Regions from separate parts of the Paenibacillus ottowii genome, predicted to be linked through region 3. Evidence: a T-box and tRNA genes for the amino acid it is inferred to sense, from the RefSeq annotation. Region 3 holds a T-box; the other regions hold tRNA genes.
What was found. The T-box of region 3 lies ahead of leuS (leucine--tRNA ligase). A T-box ahead of a tRNA ligase gene usually reads a tRNA of that ligase, here a tRNA-Leu.
Positions count from the first base shown of each region.

Region 1: it encodes a tRNA-Leu, which carries the amino acid that the T-box ahead of leuS (leucine--tRNA ligase) is inferred to sense. The anticodon was not compared.
Region 2: it encodes a tRNA-Leu, which carries the amino acid that the T-box ahead of leuS (leucine--tRNA ligase) is inferred to sense. The anticodon was not compared.

Region 1 covers NZ_CP191577.1:3,864,358-3,867,496, reverse strand. The annotation lists gene ACQQ6X_RS17950 (hypothetical protein) at 1-168, shown strand, start outside; gene ACQQ6X_RS17945 (hypothetical protein) at 306-527, shown strand; gene ACQQ6X_RS17940 (carboxymuconolactone decarboxylase family protein) at 641-970, shown strand; gene ACQQ6X_RS17935 (hypothetical protein) at 1,105-1,638, opposite strand; tRNA gene ACQQ6X_RS17930 (tRNA-Leu) at 1,844-1,928, shown strand; gene msrA (peptide-methionine (S)-S-oxide reductase MsrA) at 2,142-2,654, shown strand; gene ACQQ6X_RS17920 (divergent polysaccharide deacetylase family protein) at 2,781-3,139, shown strand, end outside.
Region 2 covers NZ_CP191577.1:3,947,329-3,950,467, forward strand. The annotation lists gene ACQQ6X_RS18335 (winged helix-turn-helix transcriptional regulator) at 80-436, opposite strand; gene ACQQ6X_RS18340 (NAD(P)H-dependent oxidoreductase) at 634-1,164, shown strand; tRNA gene ACQQ6X_RS18345 (tRNA-Leu) at 1,257-1,341, opposite strand; gene ACQQ6X_RS18350 (N-acetyltransferase) at 1,718-2,161, shown strand; gene ACQQ6X_RS18355 (GNAT family N-acetyltransferase) at 2,154-2,663, opposite strand; gene ACQQ6X_RS18360 (hypothetical protein) at 2,745-3,139, opposite strand, start outside.
Region 3 covers NZ_CP191577.1:1,476,559-1,479,697, reverse strand. The annotation lists gene ACQQ6X_RS06915 (class I SAM-dependent DNA methyltransferase) at 1-772, shown strand, start outside; T-box leader at 921-1,178, shown strand; gene leuS (leucine--tRNA ligase) at 1,241-3,139, shown strand, end outside.

The sequences.
Region 1 (3,139 bases), 2.4 Mb from region 3:
ACATTGGTTAACCTATGCGAAGAATTGTCCTTCTCTTGGAAAGAAGAATTTACTGCTCACCAAGTGGAGTATGTAGAACAGCGAGTGTTGTCTGCACAAGTGCTGGACTTCTGGTACGAGAAGAACGATACAAAAGAACATGACCACAGTGTAAATCAGTCGGGATAATTTGTTGCTCTGTTGGCAATCCATATAAGTAGTAAGAGGAAAGAGACCTAAATGATTTGTTTAGGTCTCTTTTTAAACTTTTTGTATGCTACAAATTATGGTCGTTGGTTGAAAAAGTGGATAAGGAGGGAACGTGGATGATAATGGACGAAGAATTGGATGCTTATCGACTCTCCGGTGAAAAGGTACGCGTCGTACGCGATGGGTTGGAGTCCAACGATGTGGTTGGCATTGTATTGGCCTGGGATGATGAACAGGTGCTTATTCGACGCCAGAATCGACGTGTGGTCAAGTTGGATCGCAGCTATACATACCAGCCGTTCAGCGAGCCGCGTCACAATCCGGTAGATCTGGATTAAAACGAGATCGACATGGGGATTGGATAAAAAACGGGGCGTTCATTAGGCATATAGGAACTCTAAACCGGACACAGTAATAAAGGAAAACTCAACAGAGAGGGCGTGCTGTGTCAATGACGGTTATGGACGAAAAAGTACACGCATACAAGGATCAAATCAGCCATTTGGAAGATAAGTTGCCCGAGGTAGTTCATGCTTATCATCGTTTTACTGGAGAATGCTTTCAAGCCGGCAGTCTAGATGAAAAAACCAAGCAACTGATTGCGCTGGGTATTGGCTTATTTGCCAATAATGAGGTGTGCACGTTTTATCATGTGAATGAGGCACGCTCTAAAGGAGCCAGTGATCAGGACATTATGGAGGCCGTTGCTGTAGCTGCTGCAGTTGGTGGAGGACATGCTTTAAGCCAAGGTGTCACGCGTGTACAGAAGGCGCTGCATTAAAGCGAATTATTCAAACAGATATATTCTTACTCGTAATAACGAACATAGACTGGCCTGAACATGATGGTTAGTGAAAGAAGCTTCCGAGCACTGTTGGTGCCTGCGGAAGCTTCTTTTTGCGTGTAGTGCGGGGATTATGCTCTTTTGCTTGCAGCAAAAGCAGTAGGGCGAGAGGATTTATGCTTATAGGCAGAAGAGGATGTAACCCAGCTTCGCCCAACAACGCGTAGGGGTTTAGGGGTTGAGTTATTTGGTTCGGGGCGATATTTCTCTGGTAAAGGAAGGGCAGCCGTATGAGGCATGGAGGTAGGGAGCCCAAGATAAGCTCGCATTCGTTCATACATTTCTTTACGGAATGCGGGCATAGGCATACTGAACTGCTCTTTAGCGCTTTTATATATATAGGTGGCGTGAACGCCGGAGTGGTTTTGTTGTATGTCTAAAACACGAATCTGATACTTCTTAAATTCATGTTTAATTTCAGATAGCAGGATTCCGGTACGATCTATTCCTGCGTTAACCATTTCGACATAAAGATCAGGGGTTTTCAGCACGCCGCTTTCTTCAAGAATGAGACTGTCCCGCTCAAATACTTTTTGAATAAAGGTAAGAAGTAGATAACTTTTTACAAGAGAGCATTGATGCTGGGTAGTATCTGAAGAGATCATTACCATTCACCGCCTTAGGAAAATGTGATGATAATTCATAGTCATCGAAGTGAAGGAACCTATGTTCTCAAGAACTTATGTTCTTATATTAATATATTATTCCTTTATTATCAAGGATATAAAAGGTTTGACATCTTTATATGATCATGGTATGATCTATCTTGTCGCTAAGAAATTAATTTTTCGAGGTAGACACCAAATATATGCGGTCGTGGCGGAATTGGCAGACGCGCACGGTTCAGGTCCGTGTGGGCTAACCCCCCGTGGAGGTTCGAGTCCTCTCGACCGCATCCATTAGAAAAAGGTTTATAGAATTGCTCTTGTAGCATTTCTATAAACCTTTTCTTATATTTCGCGAAATTGCCAATTTACCAGCAAGGATTCCAATATAAGAACTTGAACTTTATTCAAGTATATAAACAATTCTTTTATAAGATTATCTTTTAAGATATGATGAATAATAATGCAATTCATGATGAAGCTATTGAAAGGTTGGATGACAGATGGAGAAAGCAACTTTTGCCGGTGGGTGCTTTTGGTGTATGGTGACTCCGTTCGAGGAGCAACCGGGCATTCATAGTATTGTCTCAGGTTACACTGGAGGGACGATTCCCGATCCGACCTATGAACAGGTTAAAACAGGAACGACAGGTCATTACGAAGTGGTGCAGATTACATTTGAGCCTGAGCTGTTTCCTTATGAGAAGCTGCTTGAATTGTATTGGCCACAAACAGACCCTACTGATGGAGAAGGACAATTCCAGGACCGGGGCACACAGTATAAACCCGCTATTTTTTATCATACGGAGCAGCAACGGGAGCTGGCGCAACAGTCCAAGGAACAGTTGGCGCAAAGCGGACGCTTTGATAAGCCGATTGTAACGGAAATTCTTCCGGCTACGATTTTTTATCCGGCAGAGGATTATCATCAAGATTATCATAAGAAGAATGTAAAGCATTATAAGGAAGATCGAGCACAATCTGGTCGTGATGAATTTATCGACAAGAATTGGTAATCTGCTTGAATATCCGTTATTAACCACGACAAAGGCAGATCGGGGATCACCCCTGAGTCTGCCTTATACATATTTAGACGAGGTTACTCACACAATGAAGGGACAGAGAAGGAGGCTGACCCGCAAATGAGTACACGACGGAAGTTACAGATTAGAAATCTAATAAAAAAGGCCTTAAAGGCGTCACGCAGACAGAAGGAGCCATCTTGTGCGCTTATACGCTCTGGGTGCTCTAGAATCCAAAAAGTTGTAGTACTTTGTATTTCAGTTTGTATGCTATTTATGGTCTGTAGAACTGCTGTTGCTGAAGCAATTGACCAACAAAACGAGCCGCAAAAGAGGGTTGCTGTCATTATTGACGACCTAGGAAACAATATGAAAGGGACAAAGGAGATTTTAAATTTACCCGTTAAAATCACCGTTGCTGTAATGCCTTTTTTGCCTACAACCAAGCAGGACGCTATGGAAGCGCATAAGCGTGGTCA
Region 2 (3,139 bases), 2.5 Mb from region 3:
ATCTCCGAACTACCGATCTATGAAAAAAAAGAAAATCGCCGTAAACATCATAGTCTACAGCGCTCTTTCACTCCACTATTCATTTTGACTCACTTTCTAGCAACGTCACATCTTCTCCTTGCTGTTGTCTTTTTTTGATATTCGTTCTTCCCCAGGTACACATTAAATCAATTATTTCATTTGCTGTTATACCATATTCCGTTATATAATATTCCACTTTTGGAGGCATTTGATTATACACATGTCTGCCAACGATGCCATCCTTCTCAAGTTCACGGAGCTGCTGTATAAGAACCTTTTGAGAAACGCCTGGAATACTACGCTGTAATTCACTTGTCCTCTTTCTACCAGACATTAGTAAGCATATGATTAAAGATTTCCACTTACCCCCGATGATCTCAAGTGTTGCTTCTATGCCTAAATTATATTGTTTCATACGACCACCTCTTCAACGCTAAAATAACTAAGTTGATCTAATTAATTCTATAATCCCATATCTTTATTCTATGTACCATGCACACTTTCAAGTAACTATATTACTTTATTGTGTGTATTTACTTTTTTTATAGCGTACAGAATAATAAGACGTATCCCCAAAATGCAAAAGATGCTATGTAAGAAAGGTGATTTATGATGAAGACTCTCGTGATTTTAGCACATCCGAATATTGAAGATTCCAGAGTAAATCAAAGATGGAAACAAGAATTACTTCAATATACCAATGAAATTACAATTCATGAAATTTATAAAGAGTATCCAAACTGGAACATTGATGTTTTGAAAGAACAAAAGTTACTTGAAGCACATAACAATATCATATTTCAATTCCCTTTATATTGGTATAGTTACCCTCCTTTATTAAAAAAGTGGTTTGATGATGTTTTTACGCATGGATGGGCTTATGGTTCAAAAGGTGATAAGTTAGAAGGAAAGAAGCTAGGGATCGCCATGTCGATTGGTGATAAAAAAGAAAACTACTTATCTACTGGTTCCGTTACATTTACGGTAGATGAAGTTATAGCACCTTTTAAAGCAAGCGCAGTACATGTTGGCGCCACGACATTACCCTATTTCGCTGTCTTTGGAGCCTCGTTTCAAGCAAGTGATGAAGACATTAACCAGAGTGCGAAGGACTATATTAAGTATATATTCCAGTATAAATAAAATGGCTATTTAACACGTAGTATTTTAAGCATATAAAAACAGGCTCTTGGTGGCATTCGGCCAATCCAAGAACCTGTAAATGTTAGGTATAATGCGGTCGAGAGGACTCGAACCTCCACGGGGGGTTAGCCCACACGGACCTGAACCGTGCGCGTCTGCCAATTCCGCCACGACCGCATACTATGTAATGATGGCAATGTCTTTAATTACCGTAATTAAGATTATATCTTGAATAGAGCTTAAAAGCAAGGCATTTTATATTATTTTTTTTATGAATAATGCTAGTAAATATAAGACAATCACTGGATATTACCAACCAGATATGGTAGGATGAATGTATCAGGAAAGGAGGTGCGTCAACATCAATAATCATATGTTGAGCGTATCCCTTACCCGGTCCGTTATTCTCTAATTTACAGAGTTGACGGAGGCGCGGGATACGGATCAAGGCTTTAATTAAGCGCCACGGGTAGAAAGGCCGTCTACGGACGGCCTTTTTTATTTCAACATCATAGCTTTATTAAGATTACATAATGTGAAAAGAGGCGTTACAATGTCGATTAGACCTGCGAAAGTAGAAGAATTAAAGGAACTGGTAGCCATCTGGCTGGATGCTTCTATAGAAGCCCACCATTTTATTGCTCCGCAGTATTGGAAATCTCAAGCTGCCGAGATGGAGAACAAGTACCTTCCCCTCGCTCAAAACTACGTTATCATACAAGATGATCATACGATTGGCGGCTTTGTTTCCATGTTGGATGGATACTTGGCTGCTCTGTTTATACGTGTTGATTCTCAAAGAAAAGGATATGGCAAATTACTATTAGATTGGGTTAAGCAACAGCATGAGGAAATTCAATTAAAGGTGTACCAGTCCAACACGAAAGCATTTAACTTTTATACTAAAAACGGATTTACCATTCAAGCAGAAGCTGTGGATACCGAAACGGATGAGAAGGAATTTGTGATGGGATGGACAAAACATTCTCTTACTTAAGCCCATATACCTCGGCATATAAAATCTCTTTAAACGGAGTAAACGCCGATTCAGTCAACGCATCTGGATGGCTCATAATCTGGAGTGGCAGATCAGCCTGTCCTTCTCTTAAAGGGGGCTGTACATATTCAAAATGGTTCAAATGGAACCCCAGACGTTCGTAAAAACCGATTCTTCTCTGTGACCATTCATCCACTGGCGGCTCAACCTCCAGCACTACTGGCTGATCAGACCGTGAGATAAATCTACTTATGAGCTTTTTGCCTAATCCGCCACCTCGTATACGTGAATCTACTGCAATGTGCTCTACAAACCGAAAATGCTCGAATTCCCAGCCCGCCAAAAAGGCCACTATGTTGCCCTGCTCATTCTTTTCAGTGATGATGCGATAGCTAGGATGCTTCAATAAAGCCTTTTGACCCTCAAACGTCCTGCATTCTGATGCGGGAAAAGAAGACTCCATAATCGCATATATTTCAGCAAATTCATGTTCATTTATCATATATTCCTAGCTCCTTTACCTCTAATTCCCCCAATGACAGGCTGTCTTTCATGAAGAGAAAGAGAGCTGTTTAGACTTTAGTTAGACCTTGTTTAATTCCGTAAGCGTCAGCAACATATGTTCCAACAACTCTGGAATATCCTCCATCTGATCTTCGTTAATTTGCCTGGAAAATCGGAGTTCGATCCTGTTTTGGTATGTAGATGTCTTCTCACCGTAAATCTGACTTAACATCTGTACTGGGCGAAGATCGGGCTTCCAAATCTCAGTCAGTATATTTTCAATTTGGCTGCATTGTGTATCAATCTCTCGAATCTTCATATGAAAATACAACAACAAGCTACACCCCGGAGTTTGATCTTCTATTTCCAAAATTTCTGCGGCCAGGTTGTTTAAATCCATCTTTAGTCGAAGCTCTGCCGTCACACCCGTCTGTTCTCTCAGACTGAACTGTATACCAAATTCACGCGACATTA
Region 3 (3,139 bases):
GGCGTCTTACCGTAAGTTTGCTTATGTGTACGATGAGCTCATGCAGGACATGCCGTATCCCGACTGGTTGCGCTTTGCACGGCAGGCTTGGGACCAATACGGTATGCCACATACAATCGCCGAGCTGGGCTGCGGAACGGGCTCAATTACGATTCCATTGGTTAACTCAGGCTTCGAGGTAGCTGGCATCGATTTATCCTCTGACATGCTGGCAGTAGCCCGTCGCAAAATGGAAAACTCTCCTCAGGGACAGCGCTTGTTTCGTGAGGGAAGCGTTCGCTGGATACAACAGGATATGCGGGAGTGGATTTTACCGGAGCCCGTGGATTCTGTCATTTCTTTTTGCGATTGCCTGAATTATTTACTTGAGGAAGAAGATATCATTTCTACTTTTCGCAGAACGTATGCTGGTCTGAAGCCAGGTGGAACCTTTCTGTTTGATGTGCACCATCCCCAGACATTTTTGCGTTATGATGAAGAACAACCATTCGTATTGGATGAACGCTCCATCTCGTATATTTGGACATGTGCGTTGGACACTCCCCGTTGTGAAATTGAACATCATCTCAGTATTTTTGCGAAAGCAGAACAAGAAGGTCGCGATCTGTATCAGCGTTTTGAGGAAATTCATGTACAGCGGGCTTACGATCCAGACTGGATGAAGGAAGAATTGTCCAAAGCGGGTTTTCGCGATGTAAAGGTATATGCGGATTTTGAATGGGTAGAAGCAGAAGATGACGCGGCGAGACTGTTTTATGTCGCTGTAAAATAGCTAGGATTCAATGAGTCTAATATAAAAAGAAAGACGCTTTTTCATGATGAATATGAAGGGCGTCTTTTTGCATTTATATATTCACTTTACAGTGCCTTATTTGACTTTTTTCGTGGTTTTCAATATAATAGTGCCATTATTAACGGTTAAACAATCGCTGATGAGGAATAGTAGTTTTGTCTGGACATGTAGAGAGCCGGCGGGTGGTGCAAGCCGGTTGACAGTGCAAAGCGAACTCGCCTCGGAGATATGCGCCCAACGCAGGAAAGCACTATATAGGTGTCGGCATCCTGTTATTAACACGCATCGGATCACCTCCGTTATCAGGTGCAAAGGGAGTAGAACGCGAAGAACGCTTTCTGCTAACTAGGGTGGTACCACGGGAATATAACCTCTCGTCCCTAGCGCTGACACGCTACGGGATGCAGAGGTTTTTTTGTTGCATACCGTTTGAGGAGGAAAAAGACAATGACAGACACACAGCCGAAGCACGGCTATCAACCGCAAAGTATTGAACCAAAATGGCAGAAATATTGGGATGAGAACAAGACGTTCCGCACTGGGGAAGAGCCGGGCAAACCGAAGTTTTATGCTTTGGATATGTTTCCGTACCCGTCTGGAGCTGGTCTGCATGTAGGCCACCCGGAGGGATACACAGCTACAGATATTGTTTCACGTTATAAAAGAATGCGCGGCTACAACGTGCTGCATCCGATGGGTTGGGACGCCTTCGGTCTGCCTGCCGAGCAGCATGCGCTGGATACAGGTGAGCACCCGCGCGAAATTACGGTGAAGAACGTAAACAACTTCCGGCGTCAAATCAAATCACTCGGCTTTTCATATGACTGGGACCGTGAAATTAGCACCACTGATCCTGATTATTACAAGTGGACACAGTGGATTTTCATCCAGCTGTACAAGCGCGGTCTCGCTTATGTAGCTGAAGTGCCTGTAAACTGGTGTCCAGCACTGGGAACAGTACTGGCGAATGAAGAAGTAATTGACGGTAAGAGTGAGCGTGGCGGTCATCCGGTTATCCGCAAACCAATGCGTCAATGGATGCTGAAAATTACGGAATACGCGGATCGTCTGCTTGACGATCTGGAGGAACTGGACTGGTCCGAGAGTATTAAAGATATGCAGCGGAACTGGATTGGTAAGTCTACCGGGGCAGAGGTTCATTTCCCAATTGAAGGCTATGACGAGCAACTCACTGTATTTACAACTCGTCCAGATACATTGTTCGGCGCAAGCTACTGTGTGCTGGCTCCAGAGCAGGAATTGGTCGATATGATTACTACACCTGAGCAAAAGGACGCTGTGCAACAGTATCGTGAACAAGCTGCTCGTAAAAGCGATCTGGAGCGTACGGATCTGGCCAAAGATAAAACAGGCGTATTTACAGGAGCTTACGCAGTGAATCCGGTGAATGGTGAAAAGCTGCCAATCTGGATTGCGGACTATGTACTGGCAGGCTACGGAACAGGTGCAATCATGGCTGTACCGGGGCATGATACACGTGACTGGGAATTTGCCAAAAAGTTCGGATTGAAAATCACTGAGGTCGTTCAAGGTGGAGATGTGGACAAAGAGCCATACACTGAGGATGGCCCGCATGTCAATTCAGGTCTGCTGAATGGGCTTACTAATGAGGAAGCTATTCCGAAAATGATCGAATGGCTCGAAGCTGAGGGTAAGGGACAAGGAAAAGTAACCTACCGTCTGCGTGACTGGCTGTTCAGCCGCCAACGCTATTGGGGCGAGCCGATTCCAGTAATTCATCTGGAAGATGGAACGATCAAAACAGTGCCTGAGGATCAACTGCCGCTTGTACTGCCAGAGATGGAGAATATCAAGCCTTCTGGTACGGGTGAATCCCCGCTGGCGAATGCGACAGATTGGGTAGAAACCGTTGATCCTGAGACAGGTATGAAAGCACGTCGCGAGACAAATACGATGCCGCAATGGGCAGGAAGCTGCTGGTACTACCTGCGCTTTATTGATCCGAAAAATGATAAAGAGCTTGTATCCAAAGAGAAACAGCGCGAATGGATGCCTGTTGATTTGTATATTGGCGGAGCAGAACATGCGGTTCTTCACTTGCTGTATGCCCGTTTCTGGCACAAGGTGCTGTATGATATCGGCGTAGTGGAAACGAAAGAGCCTTTTTATAAGCTAGTCAACCAGGGAATGATCTTGGGCAACAACAATGAAAAAATGAGTAAATCACGCGGTAATGTCATCAATCCTGACGATATTGTAAATACGTTTGGCGCCGATACGCTGCGTATTTATGAGATGTTTATGGGACCGCTGGAAGCAACCAAGCCATGGAATGAAAATGGGGTTGAGGGAGCGCATCGTTTT